Regions from separate parts of the Actinospica acidiphila genome, predicted to be linked through region 2. Evidence: riboswitches for the same ligand, from Rfam matches in the RefSeq annotation. Region 2 holds a riboswitch; the other holds the start of a gene.
The links. A riboswitch is a leader RNA that binds a small molecule or an ion and turns the genes downstream of it on or off. The one in region 2 is predicted to bind glycine.
Positions count from the first base shown of each region.

Region 1: linked by a shared signal. The riboswitch ahead of gcvP (aminomethyl-transferring glycine dehydrogenase) and the one ahead of gcvT (glycine cleavage system aminomethyltransferase GcvT) in region 2 are both predicted to bind glycine.

Region 1 is NZ_JABZEM010000002.1:6,370,365-6,377,605, forward strand. It holds gene HXP48_RS28565 (PRC-barrel domain-containing protein) at 546-911, opposite strand; glycine riboswitch at 1,025-1,120, shown strand; gene gcvP (aminomethyl-transferring glycine dehydrogenase) at 1,295-4,183, shown strand; gene HXP48_RS28575 (ABC transporter ATP-binding protein) at 4,253-5,311, opposite strand; gene HXP48_RS28580 (ABC transporter permease) at 5,316-6,149, opposite strand; gene modA (molybdate ABC transporter substrate-binding protein) at 6,146-6,913, opposite strand; gene HXP48_RS28590 (TOBE domain-containing protein) at 7,074-7,241, opposite strand, start outside.
Region 2 is NZ_JABZEM010000002.1:2,278,947-2,286,187, forward strand. It holds gene HXP48_RS09815 (enhanced serine sensitivity protein SseB C-terminal domain-containing protein) at 1-393, opposite strand, end outside; gene HXP48_RS09820 (enhanced serine sensitivity protein SseB) at 500-1,276, opposite strand; gene HXP48_RS09825 (AAA family ATPase) at 2,112-2,780, opposite strand; glycine riboswitch at 3,004-3,104, shown strand; glycine riboswitch at 3,105-3,227, shown strand; gene gcvT (glycine cleavage system aminomethyltransferase GcvT) at 3,263-4,381, shown strand; gene gcvH (glycine cleavage system protein GcvH) at 4,505-4,882, shown strand; gene glyA (serine hydroxymethyltransferase) at 4,897-6,156, shown strand; gene HXP48_RS09845 (L-serine ammonia-lyase) at 6,323-7,241, shown strand, end outside.

The DNA.
Region 1 (7,241 bases), 4.1 Mb from region 2:
CTCGCGGAGCCGCTGCTCACGGCCCTACCGCGGGGCGGGCGTGGACAAGCGCCGGCTCACCGCGTGAGGGCGGCCGCGTGACGTGGTCGGCGGGCTTGCCTCTGGAGCCGGCCTTCGGAGAGGTCGGGCCCGGAAGCTCGCCGTGCTGCCGCTGTCCCGCGGGCGGCCGGATGGCGGCGTCTACGGGGCTCGGCTCGCCACCGCGCGTGCGAGACGGCCCACCGCAGCTCGCGCCCCTCGCGGTGAACCGCGAGACACCGCCGGCGGACGGAGCTGCGCTGTTCCCGGCGATGCGTTGCGGGCCGGTGGTGATCGCCGTGCCTGGGCCGGGCGGCCAGAGCCGGGGCTGTGGGCCGGACGCCGGGTCCCGGGCCGACGGTGGAGCCGGGGCCGGGCGCCGTCAGCCGGTCGAGCCGGGGCCGGGGGCCGTCAGCCTGTCGGGTGGTGGAGGCGGGGCCGGAGGCTGGCGCGTGGGTCGGCGGGGCGGCCGGGGTGCGGGGTGGTGGGACCGGCGGTTGTCGGAGGCGCCGGCCCCGTCGTGTCGGTTACTCCTGGCCCGCCAGTTTGCCGAAGTCGTGGTCCGGGAGCGGGGGAGGGGCGCCCACGTCCAGGCCGTAGTGGTGGTACAGCTGGAGCTCCTGCTCCGGGGACAGGTGGCGGCCGACGCCGAAGTCCGGCGCGTCCTTGATGAGGGACCGTTCGAACGGCACGTGCAGGGCCCCGTCGATCAGCTCGCTGGGTTCCAGGGGCACGAAGGCGTCCCGGCTGAACAGGCCGGTGCGTATCGCGGCCCACTCCGGCACACCGGTGGCGTCGTCGAGGTAGACCTCGTCGATCGTGCCGATGCGGGTGCCGTTGCGGTCGTACGCCTTGCGGCCGATGAGGTGGCGCGGGTCGATGTCGGTCTGCACGGGCCCTCCACTCGTAGCAAACTCATCCGATAGCACTACAGAAAGGCACAATCGGCGGAACGGCCACTCGAAGGCCGGGGTCCGGACCTCGCTGGTACGCTGGCAACGGCCGCTGACCCCGTGCGGGAGAGTCCTCCAGGCACCACCGGAGGCGCCGAAGGAGCAAATCCTCCCCGGAATCTCTCAGGCACACGTACCGCACGGACGAGGTCACTCTGGAAAGCAGGGCGGGTGTCGACGGCTTCCGCTCTCACCGACGGTGAAAACCGGACCGCCAGCGGCGTCCCGGTGAAACTCTCAGGTTGAGATGACAGAGGGGGAGGCCGTCCGGGCACCTGCGCCGTGGTGCCCTCGAAGGTCGTTCGGACCAGGAGGCCTCCTCAATGACTGCCCCCCGTACCCCGCTCTCCGAGCTCGAACAGGGAATCCCCTTCGAGCAGCGCCACATCGGCCCCGACCACGAGGCCCGGGCGAAGATGCTGGCCCAGGTGGGCTACGGCTCGCTCGACGAGCTGACCGCCGCCGCCGTGCCCGACGTCATCAAGAACGCCGACGCGCTGGACCTGCCCGGCGCCCGCAGCGAGGCCGAGGTGCTCGCCGAACTGCGCGGCCTCGCCGACCGCAACCAGGTCCTCGGCTCCATGATCGGCCTGGGCTACTACGGCACGTTCACCCCGCCGGTCATCCTGCGCAACGTCATGGAGAACCCCGCCTGGTACACGGCCTACACGCCGTACCAGCCGGAGATCTCGCAGGGCCGGCTCGAGGCGCTGCTGAACTTCCAGACGATGGTCGCCGAGCTCACCGGTCTGCCGACCTCCGGCGCCTCCCTGCTGGACGAGGGCACCGCCGCCGCCGAGGCGATGGCGCTGTCCCGGCGCATGGGCAAGAACAAGAAGGGCCTGTTCCTGGTCGACGCGGACGCCCTGCCGCAGACGATCGCCGTGATCGAGACGCGTGCCGAGCCGACCGGCGTCGAGGTGGTCGTCGCCGACCTGAGCGACGGCATCCCCGCCGACCTCGACGGCCGTGACATCAACGGCGTCCTGATCCAGTACCCGGGCGCGTCCGGCGCCGTCCGCGACATCAAGCCCGTCATCGACCAGGCGCACGAGCGCGGCGCGCTCGTCACCGTCGCCGCCGACCTGCTCGCCCTCACCCTGCTGAAGTCCCCCGGCGAGCTGGGCGCGGACATCGCGGTGGGCACCACGCAGCGCTTCGGCGTCCCCATGGGCTTCGGCGGACCGCACGCCGGCTACATGGCCGTCCAGGACAAGATGGCCCGCAGCCTGCCCGGCCGCCTCGTGGGCGTCTCCGTCGACGCCGACGGCCACAAGGCGTACCGCCTGGCGCTGCAGACGCGTGAGCAGCACATCCGCCGTGAGAAGGCCACCAGCAACATCTGCACCGCGCAGGTGCTGCTCGCCGTCATGGCCGGCATGTACGCCGTCTACCACGGCCCCGAGGGCCTGCGGACCATCGCCCGCCGCACCCACCGCTACGCCGCGATCCTCGCCGAGGGCCTGCGCTCCGGCGGCGCGGAGGTCGTCCACGGCTCCTTCTTCGACACCCTCACCGTGCGGGTCGCCGGCCGGGCCGCCGAGGTCGTCGCCGCCGCCCGCGACAACGGCGTCAACCTGCGCCTCGTCGACGCCGACACCGTCTCCGTCGCCTGCGACGAGACCACCACCCGCGACCAGCTCGCCGCCGTGTGGCGCGCCTTCGGCGTCGAGGCCGACGTCGAGTCCCTGGACGCCGCCGCGCGGGAGGACGCCCTGCCGGACGCGCTGCTGCGCACCGACGACTACCTCACCCACCCGGTCTTCCACCAGCACCGCTCCGAGACGGCCATGCTGCGCTACCTGCGCCGCCTCGCCGACCGCGACTACGCGCTGGACCGCGGCATGATCCCGCTGGGCTCCTGCACCATGAAGCTCAACGCGACCACCGAGATGGAGCCGGTCACCTGGCCCGAGTTCGGCCAACTGCACCCGTTCGTCCCGGCCGAGCAGGCCGAGGGCTACCTCACGCTCATCCGCGAGCTGGAGGAACGTCTCGCCGAGGTCACCGGCTACGACAAGGTGTCCCTCCAGCCCAACGCCGGCTCCCAGGGCGAGCTGGCCGGCCTGCTCGCCGTCCGCGGCTACCACCGCGCCAACGGCGACGAGCAGCGCACCGTCTGCCTCATCCCGTCCTCCGCGCACGGCACCAACGCCGCGTCCGCCGTGATGGCCGGCATGAAGGTCGTCGTCGTCAAGACCGCCGAGAACGGCGAGGTCGACGTCGAGGACCTGCGCGCCAAGATCGAGCAGCACCGCGACGAGCTGGCCGTGCTGATGATCACCTACCCGTCGACGCACGGCGTCTTCGAGGAGCACGTCGCCGACATCTGCGCCCAGGTGCACGAGGCCGGCGGCCAGGTGTACGTCGACGGCGCCAACCTCAACGCCCTGGTCGGCCTGGCCAAGCCCGGCCACTTCGGCGGCGACGTCTCGCACCTGAACCTGCACAAGACGTTCTGCATCCCGCACGGCGGCGGCGGCCCCGGCGTCGGCCCGGTCGGCGTCCGCGCCCACCTCGCCCCGTACCTGCCGAACCACCCGCTGCAGCCGGAGGCCGGACCGGAGACGGGTGTCGGCCCCATCTCGGCCGCCCCGTGGGGCTCGGCGGGCATCCTGCCCATCTCCTGGGCGTACGTCCGCCTCATGGGCGGCGAGGGCCTGAAGCGCGCCACGCAGGTGGCCGTGCTCAGCGCCAACTACATCGCCAAGCGCCTCGAGCCGCACTACCCGGTGCTCTACACCGGCCCCGGCGGGCTCGTCGCGCACGAGTGCATCATCGACCTGCGCCCGCTCACCAAGGCGACCGGCGTGACCGTCGACGACGTGGCCAAGCGCCTCATCGACTACGGCTTCCACGCGCCGACGATGTCCTTCCCGGTGGCCGGCACGCTGATGATCGAGCCCACCGAGTCCGAGGACCTCATCGAGCTCGACCGGTTCTGCGAGGCGATGATCGCCATCCGCGCCGAGATCGAGAAGGCCGGCGCCGGGGAGTGGCCCGCCGACGACAACCCGCTGCGCAACGCCCCGCACACGGCGTCCGTGCTCGGCGGGGAGTGGGCGCACGCCTACACCCGCGAGGAGGCCGTGTTCCCCGGCGAGGTGAACGCCGCCGACAAGTACTGGCCGCCGGTGCGCCGCATCGACCAGGCCTACGGCGACCGCAACCTGGTCTGCTCCTGCCCCCCGCTGGACGCGTACGAGGACTGACCCCCGCGGAAGTGAAGGGGCCCCGCCCGGGCGATCCGGGCGGGGCCCCTCCGCGTGTCCGTGGGCGTGTCAGGCGGGGTAGGCGTGCGTCTGCGTGGCCTTCACCGCCGCCCAGACGGCTGAGCCGGGGTGCAGGCCCAGTTCCGCCACGGCGACGGCGGTGAGGTCGGCGGCCAGGGACAGGTCGCCCGTCAGCTCGACGCGGATCTGGTCACCGTGGCTCTCCAGCCCCGCCACCTCGCAGCGCCACAGGTTGCGCGCGCTGGAGCCGGTGGGCCGGTCCCGGTACAGGGTGACCGCGCCGGGCGGGAACGCGACGAACGCGGGCCCCGACAGGTCCTCCGTCGTGCTCACCTCAGGTCCCGCGTCGAGCCGTACGGTGTGGCCGTCCGCCCGGCCGCGGTACAGGTTCAGGCCGACGAGCTGGGCGATGTACTCGGTGCGCGGGTGGCGGGCGATGTCGGCAGGGGCGCCCTCCTGCACCACGCGGCCGTGCTCCACGACGACGAGCCGGTCGGCCAGCACCATCGCGTCCAGCGGATCGTGCGTCACCAGGACCGCGACGGCCTCGAAGTCGGCCAGGTGCCGGCGCAGTTGTGCCCGGACCTCGAGGCGGGTGCGGGCGTCGAGCGCGGCGAGGGGCTCGTCCAGGAGCAGCAGGCGCGGGTCGGTGGCCAGGGCCCGGGCGAGCGCCACGCGCTGGGCCTGACCGCCGGAGAGCCGCTTGGGCTTGGCGCCCGTGTACTCGGCCAGCCCCATCCGCTCCAGCCACGCGGCGGCCCGCGTACGGGCCTCGCTCCTGCCGGCGCCGCGGCAGCGCGGGCCGAACGCCACGTTGTCGAGCGCGGTGAGATGCGGGAAGAGCAGGTAGTCCTGGAAGACGACGCCCACCGGACGGGACTCGGGCGGGGTGCGGGCGAGGTCGGTGCCGTCCAGGCGCAGACGGCCGCCGGTGAGGGGGGCGAGTCCCGCCAGGGCCCTCAGGGCGGTGGTCTTGCCCGCCCCGTTGGGGCCGAGCAGGGCGACCACGTCACCGGGGGCGGCCGTGAGCATGACGTCGAGGCGGAAGGAACCGCGTTCGACGACGAGGTGGGCGTCCAGGCCCTCGGGTGCCGGGTGTGTCGTCATGGGGTCAGACGGCTCTCGTCCAGCGGTCCCGCAGCCCCGCCAGCACGGCCACGGACACCGCGAGCAGCACGAGGCTGAGGGCGATCGCGGCGGCCGGGTCGTTCTGCAGGGCGAGGTAGACCGCGAGCGGCATGGTCTGGGTGCGGCCCGGGAAGTTGCCGGCGAAGGTGATCGTCGCGCCGAACTCGCCGAGCGCGCGGGCCCAGGCCAGCACGGCACCCGCCGCGACGCCCGGGGCGATCAGCGGCAGGGTGACCCGGCGGAACGCGGTGAAGCGGGACGCGCCCAGGGTGGCCGCGGCCTCCTCGAACCGCGGGTCGGCGGCCCGCAGCGTGCCCTCGACGCTGATCACCAGGAACGGCAGCGCGACGAAGGTCTCCGCGAGGACGACGCCGGCGGTGGTGAACGGCAGGGTGACGCCGAACCACTCGTCCAGCCACCGGCCCACGACGCCGTTGCGGCCCAGCGCCAGCAGCAGGGCGACACCGCCGACCACCGGCGGCAGCACCAGCGGCAGCGTCACCAGGGCGCGCACCAGGCTCCGTCCGGGGAAGTCGGTGCGGGCCAGCAGCCAGGCCAGCGGTACGCCGACGACCAGGCTCAGCGCGGTCGCGGTGGTCGCGCAGACCAGCGACAGGCGCAGCGCGTCCCACACGGCGGGGCTGGTCAGCTGTTCGGGCAGATCGCTCCAGGGCGCCCGGACGACGAGGGCCAACAGGGGCACCAGGAGGAACGCCAGACCGATCAGGGCGGGCGCGAGGAGGGCGAGCGGGACACCGCGGCCGGGGGCGCGGGGGCGACGGGCCTTGCCGGGGGTGTCCTGGGCGGTGCTGGTCACGGGGCGAGGAAACCGGCCTTCCCGAGCACCTTCCGCCCCTCGGGGGATGTCACGAACGCGACGAAGGCGTCCGCGGCCGGGGCGTCGGGGGCGTTCTCGAGCCGGGCGATCGGGTAGTCGTTGACGGCCTGCGCGGCCTCCGGGAAGTCCACGCCCTCCACTGTGTCACCGGCCGCCCTCACATCCGTGCGGTACACGACGGCGGCGTCCGCCTCGCCGAGCCGCACCTTGGTCAGGGCGCTCTTCACGTCCTGCTCGTAGGAGGCGGGCGTGACGTCGGTCCCGGCCGCCGCGAGGGCCTTGCGGGCGGCTGCGCCGCAGGGGACGGTCGCGTCGCAGAGCACGACCTTGAGGCCGGGGGTGGCCAGGTCCTCCAGGGAGCCGATGCCGTGCGGGTTGCCGGGGGCCGTGGCGATGGCCAGGCGGTTGCGGGCGAAGGTGACCGGGGCGTCCGCCGTGAGCTTCTCGTCCGTCACGCGCGCCATCGTGGAGGGGCTGGCGGCGGCGAAGACGTCGGCGGGGGCGCCGCCCACGATGCCGGCGGCCAAGGAGTCGCTGCCGTTGAAGTTGAAGGTCACCTCGATGCCCGGGTGTTCCTCCTCGAAGCGCTCGCCCAGCTCCGTGAAGCTCTCCTTCAGCGAGGCGGCGGCGAAGACGGTCACGGTGCCGCCGGAGGCGCCGTCGTCGCCGTCCGACGCGGAGCAGGCGCCGAGTCCGAGGGAGGCGAGGAGCACGAGCGCGGCCAGGCGGGCGGAACGGATCATCCGGTGGACTCCCTCGCGGCGGCGGGCATCCGCGGGGAGGCTCACCCCGCGCGTTGCTTCATCATGACGCATGTGCGAGGCGGACGGCACCTGTGTCTTTGTATGAGCGAGGACTTGACGCCGCTACAGGCTCGCATGTGCGACTCGACAACGGCCGCGCTCAGGTGCGGTCGATATGGACGTTTGTCGACTTCACCCGGGCTGTGGCCTCCACCCCGACCTCCAGGCCCAGTTCCTCGACCGCCTCCCGCGTGAGCAGCGACACCAGACGGTGGGGGCCCGCCTGGATCTCCACCTGGGCGGCGACGTCACCGAGCTTGATCGCCGT
Region 2 (7,241 bases):
GTCGAGTCCGCCGGCGATGCGGCGCAGGTCGAGCCAGGGGATGCCGACGCCGCCGCCGGGCGCGTGCGGGTTGAGCCAGAGGCCGTGGCGGTCCAGGTAGAGCGCGCGGGCCACCTCGAGCCCGTCGACCACCTCGTACGAGCGGTTCCAGCCGCTGGCGGACAGCTCCTGGGCGGAGGTCACGCAGGGCGCGTAGCCGTGCCCGTCGACCTCCATGGTCCCGTACTGGGCGTCGGGCGAGCCGGCCTGGCCGTGCCAGAGCAGCATCCAGACCCTGCCGGACGAGGGGGTGGCGAGGGCGCGCAGCAAGGCCTCGTAGGCGTCGTAACGCCCGGGCGTCACCTGGCGCAGCATGTGCTCGACCTGTCCGGCCGCCGCGGTGCCAGCGCTCACTTGTATCGCCCCTCCGTACAACACCCTTCCGGCCAATGCTCCCTAGCTTATGCCGACGGCCTCCGGCGGTCTGCGGTCAGTGCGCGGAAGACGGGGCGGCGGCGCGTCAGGCACGCTGGTAGAAGGGGCGGACCTTGGCGCGCAGCCAGTCGGCGACCGGGTCCTGGGCCACGTCGAGGACGACGAGGTTGACCGGCCAGCGGGCGGGGCTGCGGCCCAGCGCCCGGCCGAGGGCGTCCAGGGGCAGCGCGCGCGGGTCGCCCTCCCAGTGCAGCAGCTCCACGCCGACGAACAGCACGGGGTCGGCCGTCTCGACGGCGGCCAGGCAGCGGCGGGCGGTCGCCACCACGCCGAGGGCGTCGAACTCCTGCGAGGCGGCGGCGAGGAAGTCCACCGGGTCGTCCTGCCAGTCCGGTTCGAACAGCCGGACCCGGCCGCCGCTCGCGGCGCCGTCGAGCGGGGTGCGCCCCGCCCGGCACAGCTCGGCCACCGCGGCCGGCGGCAGCGGGACGGCGACCGTGCCGCCCGGGTTGACCACGATGCCGGCCTGCGGCGGCAGTCCGCGGGCGAACTCCACGGCGGGGGCGATGGTGCAGCCCATGTGGGCGCCGACGACCTGACGGAACTGCTCCTCGGAGCTGAAGACCGGCACGTACGCCTGGCCGTCCAACTCCATGGTGGGCAGGTCGAGGGGGCCGCTGTGCGGACCGCCCCCGTTGGGCAGGGGCACCCACACGAAGCTGCGGCCGAGGACCTCGACGATGCGGGCTCCCGCCGAGGGGACGCCGAGGGAGGCGGAGAGCGCCTCCTCCAGTTCGTTGCCGGGCCACCCGCCGTGCGGGTGGAAGTGCGTCCGCTCCGGGTTGTCCGCCGGGAAGTCCATCTGTCGCCCACCGTCTGCCTGATGCCACTGCTTGGCGGAAAGGCTAGCCGGTCCCGCGCGGGGCGCTCGCCGTCCGGTCGGCCGGCGGAACCGCCCCGGCACGTGCACCGCCCCGTCGACCGGCGAAGCCGACCCCGCACATGACGTGCGCCGGCCCGTCCGCCGGCGAAGCCGACCCGGCACAGGACGTGCGCCGACCCGCCAGCCGGCGAAGCCGACCCCGCACAGGGCGTGCGCCGACCCGCCAGCCGGTGAAACCGGCCTGACGCAGGACGTGCGCCGACCGTCAGCCGATGCCACCGCCCCGGCGCAAGGCTCCGACCCGCCAGGCGGTGAAGCCGGCCCGACGCGGGGCGTACGCCGACCCGTCGACCGGCGAAGCCGACCCCGCACAGGACGTGCGCCGTCCGGTCAGCCGATGCCACCGCCCCGGCACAAGGCATGCGCCGACCCGTCAACCGGTGAAGCCTGCTCGATGCGGGGCGTGCGCCTGCCGGTCAGCCGGCCCGGCACAGGACGTGCGCCATCGATCAGCGGGTGCCGCCGCCCCCGCACCGGACGTGCGCTGACCCGCCAGCCGCCGAAGCCGGCCCGACGCGGGGCGTACGCCTGCCGGTCGGCCGTGGAAGCCGACCCGGCACAGGACGTGCGCCGACCCGCCAGCCGGTGCCACCGCCCCGGTGCACCGGACATACGCCGCTCGATCAGCCCGGTGAAGCCGGCCCGACGCGGGGCGTGCGCCTGCCGGTCGGCCGGTGGAGCCGACCCGGCAGCGGACGTACGGCGTTTCGATCAGCCGGCGGAGCCGGCCCCCCACCAGACGTGCGTCGGCCAGTCAGCCGGTGAAGCCGATGCGCCGCAAGGCGTTCGCCGCGTCCCGGTCGACGAGCACCGCCGAGGCGCAGCCCTCCGGCACGCGTCCTGACTCCACCGCGTCGAGCAGCCGTCCGCACGCCGTGCGGTGGCGGCGGAAGGCGTAGCGCGAGACGCCCCGGCCGCGCTCCAACTGCCCGGCCAGTGCCTCCTCGGGCGGGACGTCGAGGAGCAGCAGATGCAGTGCGGCCCCGCGGCGGCGGGCCTCGCGGGCCAGCCAGCGCCGTACCCAGGCCTGGGTGCCGCAGTCGTGCACGACGACGGGCCGGCCTGAGCGCAGCACGCGGCGCAGTCCCGCGTAGTGGGCGAGCCGGACCAGCGGGCGGTAGACCGCGTACGGCAGGAGGCGGGGCATGCGGCGGTCCCAGCGGTCACGGGCGTCCTGGGAGTCGACGCGGTCCTCGTGCACCGTGCGCCGCATCAGCGTGGACTTGCCGCTGCCGGGCAGTCCGGTGACGACGACGAGGTCACGGGGGCCGAAGAGCAGGGCGCGGGGGCTGCGTCCGGAGCGGGCGCGCAGGTCCTGGACGAGGGCGGCGGGCGCCGTGTCACGGGCGCCGCCGGCCCGGTGGGCGTGCTGCCGCGGCAGCGCCACGCCTGTGGTGGCGGCGTACGCCGTGGGCCTGTTCACCGTGGTCGTCCTCCCCCTGGGGCCGGATACGGTGTCCGATCCCCGCAGCGTGTAAAGAGAAGGTAATGCCAGGTCGCTCGCGGTTGCGTGCTCATACCGCTACAGGCCTGTCACAGCTCCCTGTGACCGAGCCTGCACGAGCGGTGCACGCCCGGCAAGGGTCCCCCTGCCGGTGTCCCCCGATGCGTGCAATGATGTGCGCGCCAACTGCATACCGGCCGTTTGAATCCGCGCGGGAGAGTCCCCGGCACCGTGTGCCGCCGGGGCGCCGAAGGAGCAAGTCCCTCCCTTGAATCTCTCAGGCACCGTTACCGCGCGGGCGAGGCACATCTGAAAAGCGGGCCGCCGTGGCAGTGCTCCGGGGCCCCACCCAAGGTGCAAGTCCTGATCGCCGTGTCACCGGTGGTCATGGCGAACCTCTCAGGTTCCGATGACAGATGGGGAGGAACGACCTCGCTGTCATGCCCCTGGGAGACCGACCGATGAGCAGTAACGAACCCCGCCGCACCGCGCTCGATGCCCTGCATCGGTCGCTCGGCGCGACGATGACCGACTTCGCCGGCTGGGACATGCCCCTGCGCTACGGCTCCGAGCGGGACGAGCACAACGCCGTGCGCACGAGGGCCGGCCTGTTCGACCTCTCGCACATGGGCGAGATCACGGTCACCGGCCCGCAGGCCGCCGCGCTGCTGGACTTCGCGCTGGTCGGCAACATCTCGGGGGTGAAGCCGGGCCGCGCCCGCTACACCATGATCTGCCGTGAGGACGGCGGCATCCTGGACGACCTGATCGTCTACCGGCTGGGCGACACCGAGTACATGGTCGTGGCCAACGCCTCCAACGCCCAAGTGGTCCTGGACGCGCTGACCGAGCGGGCCGCGGGCTTCGACGCCGAGGTGCGCGACGACCGCGACGCCTACGCGCTGCTGGCCGTGCAGGGCCCCGAGTCTCCGGCGATCCTGCGCTCCCTCACCGACGCCGACCTGGACGGCCTGAAGTACTACGCCGGCCTGCCGGGCACCGTGGCCGGGGTCCCCGCGCTGATCGCCCGCACCGGCTACACCGGCGAGGACGGCTTCGAGCTGTTCGTGAAGCCGGAGCACGCCGTGGAGCTGTGGCAGGCGCTGACCAAGGCGGGTGAGGGCCACGGGCTGGTCCCGTGCGGTCTGTCCTGCCGGGACACGCTCCGCCTCGAGGCGGGCATGCCGCTGTACGGCAACGAGCTGAGCACCTCCCTCACGCCCTTCGACGCCGGTCTCGGCCGGGTGGTGAAGTTCGAGAAGGAGGGCGACTTCGTGGGCCGCGCCGCCCTCGCCGAGGCCGCGGAGCGCGCCGCGAAGAACCCGCCGCGCGTCCTGGTCGGCCTGGTCGCCCACGGCCGCCGGGTGCCGCGCGCCGGGTACGCGGTGGTCGCCGGCGGCGAGCGGATCGGCGAGGTCACCTCCGGCGCCCCCTCCCCCACCCTGGGGAAGCCGATCGCCATGGCCTACGTCGACGCCGCCCACGCGGAGCCGGGCGCCGAGGGCGTCGGTGTGGACATCCGCGGCAGCCACGAGCCGTACGACGTCGTGGCGCTGCCGTTCTACAAGCGGCAGAAGTGACACCGTCGTAGGCAGCCTCCGGGCCGTCCCCGCGCGTCCGTGGCCCGGGTGTGCCACCCGTCCGGCCGCGTCCCGCGCCCTCCCCGTCATCAGCAGTTTCCCGCGTACAGGAGAATTCAGGCCATGAGCAACCCCCAGCAGCTGCGCTACAGCAAGGAGCACGAGTGGCTGTCGGCCGCCGAGGACGGCGTGTCGACGGTCGGCATCACGGAGCACGCGGCCAACGCGCTCGGCGACGTGGTCTTCGTCCAGCTCCCCGAGGTCGGTGACACGGTGAGCGCGGGCGAGACCTGCGGCGAGCTGGAGTCCACCAAGTCCGTCAGCGACCTGTACTCCCCCGTCTCCGGCGAGGTCACCGAGGTCAACGAGGACGTGGTGAACGACCCGGCGCTCGTGAACTCGGCCCCCTTCGAGGGCGGCTGGCTGTTCAAGGTGCGGATCACCGACGAGCCGGCCGACCTGCTGTCCGCCGCCGAGTACGACGCGTTCACCGCGGGCTGAGGAGCCGGATCCGCATGTCGCTTCTGAACACGCCCCTGCACGAGCTCGACCCGGCGGTCGCCGCCGCGGTCGACGCCGAGCTGCACCGGCAGCAGTCCACCCTCGAGATGATCGCCTCGGAGAACTTCGCCCCGGTCGCGGTCATGGAGGCCCAGGGCTCGGTCCTGACCAACAAGTACGCCGAGGGCTACCCCGGCCGCCGCTACTACGGCGGCTGCGAGCACGTCGACGTGATCGAGCAGATCGCCATCGACCGGGTGAAGGAACTGTTCGGCGCCGAGCACGCCAACGTCCAGCCGCACTCGGGCGCCCAGGCCAACGCGGCCGCCATGTTCGCCCTGCTCAAGCCGGGTGACACGATCATGGGTCTGAACCTCGCGCACGGCGGGCACCTGACCCACGGAATGAAGATCAACTTCTCCGGCAAGCTCTACAACGTGGTCGCGTACCACGTGGGCGACGACGGCCAGGTCGACATGGCCGAGGTCGAGCGTCTCGCCAAGGAGAACAAGCCGAAGCTGATCGTCGCCGGCTGGTCGGCGTACCCGCGTCAGCTGGACTTCGCCGCGTTCCGCCGGATCGCGGACGAGGTCGGCGCGTACCTGATGGTCGACATGGCGCACTTCGCCGGTCTGGTCGCCGCGGGCCTGCACCCGAACCCGGTGCCGCACGCCCACGTCGTGACGACCACCACGCACAAGACCCTCGGCGGTCCGCGCGGCGGTGTGATCCTCTCCACGGCCGAGCTGGCCAAGAAGATCAACTCCGCGGTGTTCCCGGGCCAGCAGGGCGGTCCGCTGGAGCACGTGGTCGCCGCCAAGGCCGTCGCCTTCAAGGTGTGCGCCTCGGAGGAGTTCAAGGAGCGCCAGCGCCGCACCCTGGAGGGCGCCCGCATCCTGGCCGAGCGTCTGGTGCGGGACGACGTGAAGGCCGTGGGCGTGGACGTGCTGTCCGGCGGCACGGACGTGCACCTCGTCCTGGTGGACCTGCGGAACTCGGAGCTGGACGGCCAGCAGGCCGAGGACCGGCTGCACGAGGTCGGCATCACCGTCAACCGGAACGCGATCCCGAACGACCCGCGGCCTCCGATGGTCACCTCGGGTCTGCGCATCGGCACGCCCGCCCTCGCCACCCGCGGCTTCACGGCCGAGGACTTCGCCGAGGTCGCGGACGTGATCGCCGAGGCGCTGAAGCCGTCGTACGACGCCGAGGCGCTCCGGGGCCGGGTCGCGGCGCTGGCCGCGAAGCACCCGCTGTACCCCGGTCTGCGGTAATACCGTCCGCTTTTTCACGGACACACGGGGCATCGCGCACACTGGGTCGGTGGGCGCGGTGCCCCGCACCATGCAGCGCATGAACGATTCAGCACCCCGCCCGACCCAGTGAACCGCCCTTCCCCCGGTGGACAGCGTCGTCCGCCGAACCCTGAGGAGTCCTCCCGTGGCCATCTCGGTCTTCGACCTGTTCTCGATCGGCATCGGCCCGTCCAGCTCGCACACGGTCGGCCCGATGCGGGCGGCCCGCATGTTCGCCCGGCGGCTGCGCAACGAGGACCTCCTGGACTCCGTCGCCTCCGTGCGGGCGGAGCTGTACGGCTCCCTGGGCGCCACCGGACACGGCCACGGCACGCCCAAGGCGGTGCTGCTCGGCCTTGAGGGCGACTCGCCGCGCACGGTGGACGTCGAGTCGGCCGACGAGCGCGTGGAGAAGATCAAGGACGGCGGCCGGATCCGGCTGCTCGGCGAGCACGAGATCGGCTTCTCCTACGACGACGACCTGGTGCTGCACCGCCGCAAGGCGCTGCCCTACCACGCCAACGGCATGACCCTGTGGGCGTACGACTCCTCCGGCGCGGAGCTGCTGGCCAAGACGTACTACTCGGTCGGCGGCGGTTTCGTCGTCGACGAGGACGCCGTGGGCGCGGACCGCATCGTGCTGGACGACACCGTCCTGAAGTACCCCTTCCGCACCGGTGACGAGCTGCTCCGCCTCACCAAGGAGACCGGCCTGTCGATCTCCGCGCTGATGCTGGAGAACGAGCGCGCCTGGCGGACCGAGGAGGAGATCCGCGAAGGGCTGCTGGAGATCTGGCGCGTGATGCGGGCCTGCGTGGAGCGGGGCATGACCCGCGAGGGCATTCTGCCGGGCGGCCTGAAGGTCCGCCGCCGGGCCGCCACCACCGCCCGCAAGCTGCGCTCCGAGGGGGACCCGCAGGCGCTCGCGATGGAGTGGATCACCCTCTACGCGATGGCGGTGAACGAGGAGAACGCGGCCGGCGGCCGGGTCGTCACCGCTCCGACGAACGGCGCGGCGGGCATCATCCCGGCGGTCCTGCACTACTACATGAACTTCGTGCCGG